Regions from separate parts of the Mesorhizobium sp. C277A genome, predicted to be linked through region 3. Evidence: predicted binding sites of a transcription regulator. Region 3 holds the regulator's gene; each other region holds the start of a gene.

What was found. The regulator PhoB, encoded in region 3, activates phosphate uptake and scavenging genes when phosphate is short. The targets are predictions, from matches to a motif close to TGTCATNNANCTGTCAT.
Region 1: the regulator PhoB is predicted to act here: its motif matches at 1,237-1,253, upstream of ppk2 (polyphosphate kinase 2).
Region 2: the regulator PhoB is predicted to act here: its motif matches at 1,996-2,012, upstream of NKK52_RS13980 (esterase-like activity of phytase family protein).

The regions. Positions count from the first base shown of each region.
Region 1 covers NZ_JAMYVW010000002.1:1,371,906-1,375,178, reverse strand. The annotation lists gene NKK52_RS06770 (dihydrofolate reductase family protein) at 1-70, shown strand, start outside; gene ppk2 (polyphosphate kinase 2) at 256-1,176, opposite strand; gene NKK52_RS06760 (aldo/keto reductase) at 1,417-2,460, shown strand; gene NKK52_RS06755 (glycosyl transferase family 90) at 2,481-3,273, opposite strand, start outside.
Region 2 covers NZ_JAMYVW010000002.1:2,794,031-2,797,303, reverse strand. The annotation lists gene NKK52_RS13985 (L,D-transpeptidase) at 1-340, shown strand, start outside; gene NKK52_RS13980 (esterase-like activity of phytase family protein) at 419-1,894, opposite strand; partial or broken gene NKK52_RS13975 (ferritin family protein) at 2,119-2,434, shown strand; gene NKK52_RS13970 (LacI family DNA-binding transcriptional regulator) at 2,462-3,273, opposite strand, start outside.
Region 3 covers NZ_JAMYVW010000002.1:4,460,696-4,463,968, forward strand. The annotation lists gene NKK52_RS21940 (ROK family protein) at 1-713, shown strand, start outside; gene phoB (phosphate regulon transcriptional regulator PhoB) at 744-1,433, opposite strand; gene phoU (phosphate signaling complex protein PhoU) at 1,450-2,154, opposite strand; gene pstB (phosphate ABC transporter ATP-binding protein PstB) at 2,196-3,020, opposite strand; gene pstA (phosphate ABC transporter permease PstA) at 3,038-3,273, opposite strand, start outside.

The DNA.
Region 1 (3,273 bases), 3.1 Mb from region 3:
GCTGGGTTACCAGTGCACCGAGCAGGTGGCGACAGCGCTCGCCACGCATGTGACGATCAAGCGGGTGTAGTGGCGAAGTGATAGGCGCAGGCTTCTTTCTCCCCGTTCTACGGGGAGAAATGCCCGGCAGGCAATGAGGGGCAGCGCTGCTTTGGAGGTTAGCAGCGTCCGACGGCTGTGAATTCGTCGCCGGAGCTGCCCCTCATCCGCCCTTCCGGCACCTTCTCCCCGTGAAACGGGGAGAAGGAAAAGTGCTCAATACTTCTCCGGCACGTAAAGCTCGCGCGGCAGGACCTGGCGCTCGTACTCCGGGTTGAACACCCGCTCGGGCAGCGTGATTTCTTCGTGCGGCACGTCCTCATAGGGCAGCTGTTTGAGGAGATGGTCGATGCAGTTCAGCCGCGCCCGCTTCTTGTCGTTGCCTTCGACGATGTACCACGGTGCCTCTGGGATGTTGGTGCGGGCAAACGTCTCTTCCTTGGCCTTGGTGTACTGCTCCCAGCGCACGCGCGACTGCAGGTCCATCGGCGACAGCTTCCACTGCTTCATCGGGTCGTGGATGCGCATCATGAAGCGCATCTGCTGTTCCTCGTCGGTGATCGAGAACCAGTATTTGACCAGCGTGACGCCGGAGCGGACCAGCATGCGCTCGAACTCCGGCACGTCGCGGAAGAACTCTTCGACCTGATCGGGTTCGGCAAAGCCCATCACCCGCTCGACGCCGGAGCGGTTGTACCAGGAGCGGTCGAACAGCACGATCTCGCCGCCGGCCGGCAGATGCGGCACGTAGCGCTGGAAATACCACTGCGATTTTTCGCGCTCGGTCGGCGCCGGCAGCGCCACGACGCGGCAGATGCGCGGGTTGAGGCGCTGGGTGATGCGCTTGATGACGCCGCCCTTGCCGGCGGAATCGCGTCCTTCGAAAACCACCACCAGCTTCTTCTTGTGGTAGGCGACCCAGGACTGCAGCTTGATTAGTTCCGACTGCAAGCCGATCAGGTCGCGGAAATACTGCATGCGGTCGATCGACGGCGGATGCGCGTTCTTGTAGATCTTGGAGATCTCCAGCGACAGCGCCGGCTCCGACATTTCAAGCTCATAGTCCTCGTCGAGCATGTCGGCGAGTTCGGCTTCCAGCCAATCCCTGGCCGGAGAATTCTGCTTCAACTCGGTCATTTCCACTGCTCCGCTTGCCGGCTGACATGAAACCCTGAGCCGACTTGATATAGGCCGGCAATGACGGTTTTATTGCAACCCGCCAGCCAGCCGATCATCGCTGCAAATCGGCGAGGCATGGCTGATCCATCGCCGTGGCATGGCGACAAGCCGCTCAAATTGTCCTACAAATGGCGGACCCGTTCGGGCTGCCCGCCCTTCTCCAGTAAATCCCCACCCACCAAAATTGCGAGGACCGACATGGAATACCGCACGCTTGGCCGTTCCGGCTTGAAAGTTTCGACGCTGACCTTGGGAACCATGACCTTCGGCGGCAGCGGGCCGTTCGCTGCCGTCGGCAATTCCGATCTCGCGGAGGCCTCGCGCATCATCGACACTTGCATCGATGCCGGCATCAATCTCATCGACACCGCCAATGTCTATTCGAACGGATTGTCGGAAGAGATCATCGGCGAGGCGCTCGGCGGCAAGCGCAAGAACGACGTGCTGATCGCCTCCAAGGCGCGCATGCGGATCGGCAAGGGCCCCAATGACGAGGGCCTGTCGCGCCATCATCTGATCCGCGAATGCGAGAAGAGCCTGAAGCGCCTCAGGACAGATGTCATCGACATCTATTTCCTGCACGAATGGGATGGCGCGACGCCGCTCGAGGAAACCATCGCCGCGCTCGACACGCTGGTTGCCCAGGGCAAGATCCGCTATGTCGGCTGCTCCAACTATTCCGGCTGGCAGGTCATGAAGGCGCTCGGCATCAGCGACAGCCAGCACCAGCCGCGCTTCGTCACCCAGCAGATCCACTACACGCTGGAAGCACGCGAGGCCGAGTATGAGCTCTTGCCGATCTCGGTCGACCAGGGCCTTGGCGTGCTGGTGTGGAGCCCGCTCGCCGGCGGCCTGATGTCGGGAAAATACCGCCGCGACAGTCCGACGGCGCGCCAGATCGGCGGCTGGTCGGAACCACCGATCCGCGACGAGGACCGGCTGTGGCGGATCGTCGACGTGCTGGTCGACATCGGCGCCACTCGCGGCGTCTCGGCGGCCCAGGTGGCGCTGGCCTGGCTGCTTGGCCGGCCGGCCGTCAGTTCGCTGGTGATTGGCGCACGCAACGAGGCCCAGTTGAAAGACAATCTCGCCGCGGCAAGCCTGACGCTGTCCTTTGATGAACGCCAGCGCCTCGATGCCGTCAGCCGGCCGCCGGAGCTCTATCCCTACTGGCACCAGCAGTTTACGGCGAAGGACCGCTTCGGCCCGGCCGATCTGGTTATGGACCGCAGCGTTATCTGACTTAAGGGCGCCGGAAGCGGCTAGCCCGCGATAAACCGCCAGACCTGCGGATCGGGCTCGATCTGGCCGCTGAGCACGAAATATTTGTAGAGCACGAGCAGGCAGATCGCCTGCTCGGCCCGCTCGTCGGCGAATTTGCGGCAATAGGCGTTGGCCGCCGCAACGATGCGCTGGGCCTCGGCCGGATGCTGCTCGAGATGATGCACCCGCTCGGCCAGATCGCTGAAGTCGGGCGCCAGCGGCACATAATGGACATCGGGCTCGAGTTGCCCCTCGGCGAACCAGGTCTCGTAAGTCGGCGGCGGCATCAGGCAGAGCGAGTTCGAGCTCATGATCCATTTCAGATTGGTCGCGACATCATTGCCTTCGAGCGAGATGATGTAGCGGTAGCGGCGCTGCTGATCGATGCTGAGATAGGGCTTGCGGTATTCCGCAAGTGCTGTCGCCCTCGGCGTGCCGACATCGCAGAACGGCAGATTGCGGGCTGCATCCAGCAACAAGGTGCGGATCGGATTGTTGAGTTCGCCGCGCCAAACGACGAGCGGATGCTTGTCGGCGAAGGCGACATCGTCGGCCGGCATGTAGAAATGACGGAACTTGTTCAGCTTGAACAGGACGCCGTTGCCGTTGTCGCCCGCTATCGGCCGGTCCTTGACGATCGACGGCATCTTCGGCACTTCGATGACGTCGCCGAATTCCAGGTCGATGCGCAGATCTGGGTCGAAATAACGGGTGAACTCCTTCAGATCGTAATAGTACATGCTGCGGTCCGACGGCAGCCGGCTGACCGGCACGGCCTCGGGGCTGGGGCTA
Region 2 (3,273 bases), 1.7 Mb from region 3:
CCAGCGCCGGCCGGAACTGGCGAAATATAAGGACGGCATGCCGCCGGGACCGCAGAGCCCGCTCGGCGCGCGTGCGCTCTATCTGTTCCGCGACGGCAAGGACACGATGTACCGGCTGCACGGCACGCCGGAATGGGATTCCATCGGCAAGAACGCGTCGTCGGGCTGCGTGCGCTTCATGAACCAGGACATTATCGACCTCTACAGCCGGGTCAACGGCGTAGCCCAGGTCTATGTGCGCCCGAACCTGTCGGCCGCAGGCAAGATCATGGCCGTGTCGAGCCGGACCGCCGAGCCGATCGATGCCGGCGTGCCAAGGGATGCGGAGATTTTGAAATAGGTGCCTTCACGGCATCGCTGATCGCCGACAAACGTTTAGAGGCGGACGCGCCGGGCGCGTCCGCCTTTCCGTATACGGCTACTTGTTGGCGAGGCCCGGAAGCGTGACCTGATAGACCAGGAACATGGTGTCGACATCGGCGCCGTCGTCGGCCTTGTAGGGCGCGCCGACCTGAAAACCGTCTTGGGTGAGAAAGTCGTTATCGTTGCCGACGAACAGGAAATAGTCGTCGGGCAGCGCCGGATCGAGCAGGCTGACCACAGACATTGCTTCCCACTTCTCCGAGAGATTGTTCTTGTCGTTCGGCTTGCCGTCATGCAGGCCGAAACGGCCGAGTTCCTTGTTGTCGTTGATGTCAATGAACGGCGTCAGCTTGGCCGGGGTCACCGAGGGGTCGAGCACGCCCTTGGGCGCCAGCGGCTTGTCGGCGGCATCGAAGGCGCCGCCGGCAATGTCGGTGGCGCCAGAGACGTCGACGACGAAAATCTGGCGCAGCAGCGAAGTATCGCCCTTCACCCCCTGGCCGTTGCCGCTGTCGCGCGCCAGCATCAGGAAGGTCTTGTCGGACAGCGCCACGATTTCGCTCTGCGCGGCGACCTTGGTCTTGTCCTTGGCGTCCTTGAACACCGGCAGCGGCACGGCATATTCATGCACCAGCTTGAGATGGGCCGGGTCGGAGGCGTCGTAGACCAGGGCCCGGGTGTTCTGGCGCGTCGCGGGCGAATCGCCGCCATCCTGGCGGGGCGCCGACTGCAGCACAGCGATCAGCGACTTGCCGTCCGGCGTCAGCGCCATGCCTTCGAGGCCTTGATTGTTCTGGCGGCCGGTTTCGGGATCCTTCGGATCGGGTTCGGCTGCACCGGGGCCTGGATTGTCGGAGGCGAAGTTCGGCCCGCCCTTGCGCATCGGCACCAAAGCGGCCGGCGGCTGCGTTGCCGACAACAGATGGCCGTCGGCCGAGAAGCGGTAGATGTTGGGGCCGTATTCGTCAGAGATGAACATGGTGCCGTCGGGCAGCCGCGCGATCGCCTCATTGTCGAGCGCCAGCTTGCCATTGGCCTCGGGCAGGATCGGCAGGTCGCCATTGGCCGCGCGCACGCCGTTGAGCGGATCGAGACCGGTGGCGTCTGCGCCCTTGTCGTCGGTGAGCAGCAGGCAATCGGCAAGCGTCGCCTTGACGCCTGTCTGTTCCTGGCCGGCGGCGGGCTTGGCGCCCAGTGCGGTCGGCGTGAATTCGATACGAATAGTGTTGAGGCGCGGCCGGTAGTCGGTGGTGCCGACGACATTGTAGCCGCGGTCGGGCAGCAACCAGAGCGAGCCCTTGTAGCCGTCCGCGCCACGGGTCCAGCTTGCGGCGTCGATCGACATGCCGGAGCCGGAGCCGAAGGTCTCGCCGAACTTGTCCTTCTGATCGGCCGGAATGCGGCCGACGCCGACCAGGCCCTTGTTGACGAAGCCGCCAACGGTGGCGGTGCTGTCGGCAAGGGCAGGGGTCAGGGCGGTAAACAGCGCCAGTGCGGCGCCGAGCGACACGGTTCGGTGCAGATTTTTCATGGGATAACCTCTTTGTGACGGAACGGGCCGGAACGGCCGGATGACGAAGCCGCCGCAATCGACGATGCCGCGCCCACCGATGAGCGGTCTAGGACGCGAAGATGATAGTTGCGTGACAGACCGTGTCGCACGCGCTCCGGAACCATTTTCCAGCCTGAGCCGTTGCACGCGAGCCCAAGCGTCGCCTGCGATGGCCGATCGAGCCCCGGGCCCAGGAGGGATAAATGGGTTTCGATCAGTATCACGAGCCACCGGAAGAACTGACCGCAGGAGGTGCGGACCTTTGCCCGCATGATCACCTAGTTGATCGAAGAGGCCGAGGCGATCAACTGGTACGAACAGCGCATGTCGGTCGAGAAAGACCCTCAGGCCAAGGCGATCATGAAGAACGCGCAAGGCGAGGAGTTCAAGCATTTCGGCATGGATCTGGAATTCCTGCTGCGCCAGAAGAAAGACTGGCGCGCGGAACTGAAGGAAATCCTGTTCACCACCGGCGACATCGTCAAGGCCGGCGAGCGGGGCGAGAAGAAGGTGGATTGAGGCCCGCCGGCCTTCCTCCGCGGCGGATCAATCGCTGTCGCGCGCGATCAGCTCCAGGGGCCAGACTTCGCGGATGATGCGCGGGCCTTCCGGGCCGGCAAAGGCCGGAAGCGATGCCAGCAGCATTTCGGCCAGCCGCCGGCCCATGGGCTCCAGCGACGGACGGAAGGCGGTCAGCGCCGGCGAGAAATAACGGCAGAGCGGCGTGTCGACGATGACGATCACCGCGATGTCGTGGCCGGGCCTGATGCCCATCTCGGCCAGTGCCTTGCAGCCGCCGAGCGCCATTGCGTCATTGTTGAAGATGATGGCTGTGGGCCGGTCCTTGGAGAGCATCACGCGCGGCGTCACCTGGTAGCCGCCTGCCTCGTTGATGAAGCCGTCGGCGATCAGGCCGGGGTCGACTTCGATGCCATGCCGCTCCAGCCCCTTGCGGTAGCCGTCGAGGAAAAGGTAGCCGAAGTTGAGATCAAGCGAAGGGCGGATGGCGGCAATGCGGCGGTGGCCGCGCGCGACCAGCCGGTCGACGGCTTCATCACCCGCCCTCTCGAAATCTATATCGAGCGAAGGATAGGTGTCGTCGCCGGATTGACTTCGGCCAAGCGTGGCGAAGGGAAAGCCGGCCTTGCTGAGATAGTCGATCCGATCGTCTTCCCGCCGTGTATTGGCCAACACGACCGCGTCGGCCCGGCGCGTCTCAACCACGCGGCGCAGCCTCTCCTGCTGATATTGGCCGGGCTCGCCCATGACGACCATCAGATCCAGGTCATCCTCGGCCAGCCGGCCCTGCAGACCGATCAGGAACGGGATGAAGAACGGTTCGCCATATTGCTGGTCGC
Region 3 (3,273 bases):
ACATTGCCTTCGCCGACATGTTGGAAGCGGAATTCGGCATTCCTGCCACCATGGAGAACGACTGCAATATGATGGCGGTGGCCCTGCAATGGCGCCAGCCCGAGCGCTACCGCGACAATTTCATCGCGATCCTCTTGTCGCACGGCATCGGCATGGGGCTGGTGCTGAAAGGCGAACTGTTCACCGGCACCCATTCCTCGGGCGGCGAGTTCGGCCACATGATCCACCGTCCGGGCGGCGCGCTCTGCCGCTGCGGGCGGCGCGGCTGCGTCGAGGCCTATGCCGGAAACTACGCCATCTGGCGCAGCGCCAAAATGATGAGCGAAGATGCCGAGCCGGTCGATATCGGCGACGCTGATATGCGCGCACTCGCCGCGCGCGCCCGCGAAACCGATGGCCCGGAGCGCGAAGCCTATCGCAAGGCCGGTGAGGCGCTCGGCTTCGGCCTCGGCAGCCTGTTTGCGCTGATCGACCCGGCGCCTGTCGCCATGGTTGGCGTCAGCGCCGCCGCCTTCGACCTGATCGAGCCGGCATTGCGCGAAGCGATCGCCCAGACCGCCGGCGGCCAGCATTCGAAATCGATCTCCTTCGACACCGAGCCCAACGAGCTGCCGCTGATCCGCGAAGGCTGTGCCATGCGCGCGCTCGGCTTCGTCGATCAGGAGATTTTCGCGCCGGGCATTCAGGCCAAATCCGGCAAGCATGTCGCCTGAATGGCCGGCAACGGCGCGACGCGCAGCATCCTAGTCTTCCCTGATCGCGTAGCCGGCGCCGCGAATGGTACGGATGACATCCGGCATGCGGCCGTTGTTGACCGCTTTGCGTAAGCGCCCGACATGGACGTCGACGGTTCGCTCGTCGATGTAGATCGTCTCGCCCCAGACATTGTCGAGCAGCTGGCTGCGCGAGAACACGCGGCCGGGATGGCGCATCATGAATTCGAGCAGCCGGAACTCGGTCGGTCCGAGCCTGATCTCGCTCTTCTTGCGGTAGACACGGTGCGACTCGCGGTCGAGCACGATGTCGCCGACCTTGAGCACGCTGGACAGCACTTCCGGCTTGGCCCGGCGCAGCAGCGCCTTCACGCGCGCCATGAACTCCGGCGTCGAGAATGGCTTGACCAGATAGTCGTCGGCACCGGTGGACAGGCCGCGCACGCGATCGCTTTCCTCACCGCGCGCGGTCAGCATGATGATCGGCAGCCGCTCGGTTTCGGGCCGCACTCTAAGCCGCCGGCAGAGCTCGATGCCGGAAACAGCGGGCACCATCCAGTCGAGCACCAGGAGATCGGGCACGTTTTCCTGCAGGCGGATCTCGGCCTCGTCGCCGCGTGTCACCACCTCGACGTGATAGCCTTCGGATTCGAGGTTGTAGCGGAGGAGCACGCCTAGCGGCTCCTCGTCCTCCACGACCATGATGCGTGGCGCGATCATAGGCAGTTCACCCTCATCAGGCCGGCGTGGCCATCGCCGTCTCGTCCTGCTTCGGACGATTGGCGGGCAATTGCTGGCCGGTCAGCACATAATACGCATTTTCGGCGATGTTGGTGACATGATCGCCGATGCGCTCAAGATTCTTGGCGCAGAACAAGAGATGCGTGCAGGCGGTGATGTTGCGAGGGTCTTCCATCATGTAGGTCAAGAGCTCACGAAACACGGACGTGTATTTGACGTCGATGCGCTCGTCGTCATTCCTAAGTTTTGCAAGAGCTGCCGCATCGGTGGCGGCATATTCCTCGACGACGCCTTGCACCTGGATCAGCACCAGCTGCGCCATGGCATCGATGGAGTGCGAGAGGTCGCGCGGCGTGACGCTCAAGCCCACGGTGCCGACGCGTTTGGCGATGTTCTTGGCGAGATCGCCGATGCGCTCGAGGTCGCCGGCCATGCGGATCGAGCCGACCACGGCGCGCAGATCGTTGGCCATCGGCTGGCGCTTGGCGATCAGCGTGATGGCGCGGTCGTCCAGTTCGCGCTGGCGCGCATCCATGATGGCGTCGTCGGAAACGACACGCTGTGCCAGCGCATTGTCCGAATTGAGCAGCGCCCTGGTCGAGCCGCTGACCATCGAGCCTGCCAGATCGCCCATGTCGCGGATCAGCTTGCTGATCTGCCCGAGCTCTTCATCGAAGGAGGCGACGGTATGTTCACCCATGATCTTGGTCCTCGTGCCTGAAAATTCACCCGCCGGACGGCTCAGCCGAAGCGGCCGGTAATGTAGTCCTGGGTGCGCTTGTCGTCGGGGTTGGTGAACATCTTGTCGGTGGCGCCCTCCTCGACGAGATAGCCGAGATGGAACATCGCCGTGCGCTGCGACACGCGCGCCGCCTGCTGCATCGAGTGGGTGACGATGACGATCGTGTAGTTCTGGCGCAGTTCGTCGATCAGCTCCTCGACACGGGCGGTGGCGATCGGATCGAGCGCCGAGCAGGGCTCGTCCATCAGGATCACCTCCGGCGACACGGCGATGGCGCGCGCGATGCACAGGCGCTGCTGCTGGCCGCCGGACAGGCCGGTGCCGGGCTCCTGCAGGCGGTCCTTGACTTCGTTCCAGATCGCCGCCTTCTTCAGGCTCTGCTCGACGATCTGGTCCATGTCGGACTTGCGCTTGGCCAGCCCATGGATGCGCGGGCCGTAGGCGACGTTCTCGTAGATCGACTTCGGGAACGGGTTGGGTTTCTGGAACACCATGCCGACGCGGGCGCGCAGTTCGACGACATCGATGTTCTTGTCGTAGATGTCGTCTTCATCGAGCGTGATCTTGCCGGTCACCCGCGCCAAATCGATGGTGTCGTTCATGCGGTTGAGGCAGCGCAGGAAGGTCGACTTGCCGCAGCCGGACGGGCCGATCAGCGCCGTCACCTGGTTCTGACGCACGTCGAGATTGACGTCGAACAACGCCTGCTTCTCGCCGTAGAAGACGCCGACCTTGTCGCCGCGCATCTTGATGACTTCGTTCGACTTGGCGTTCATTTTGTCGCCCACTGCATTCTCAAGGGACTGTTCGGTCATGATGTTCATACCAAATTGCCTTTTTTCTACCAGCGCCGCTCGAAGCGGCGCCGGAGCACGATCGCGGTGATGTTCATGGCCATGAGGAAGACGAGCAGGATGATGATGGCGCCGGACATGCGCTCGACAAAAGCGCGCTCAGCCTCGTTTGCCCACATATAGATCTGAACCGGCAGCGCGGTCGCCGGATCGAAAGGCGTCGTCGGATAATCGGCGACGAAAGCGACCATGCCGATCAAGAGCAGCGGTGCTGTCTCGCCGA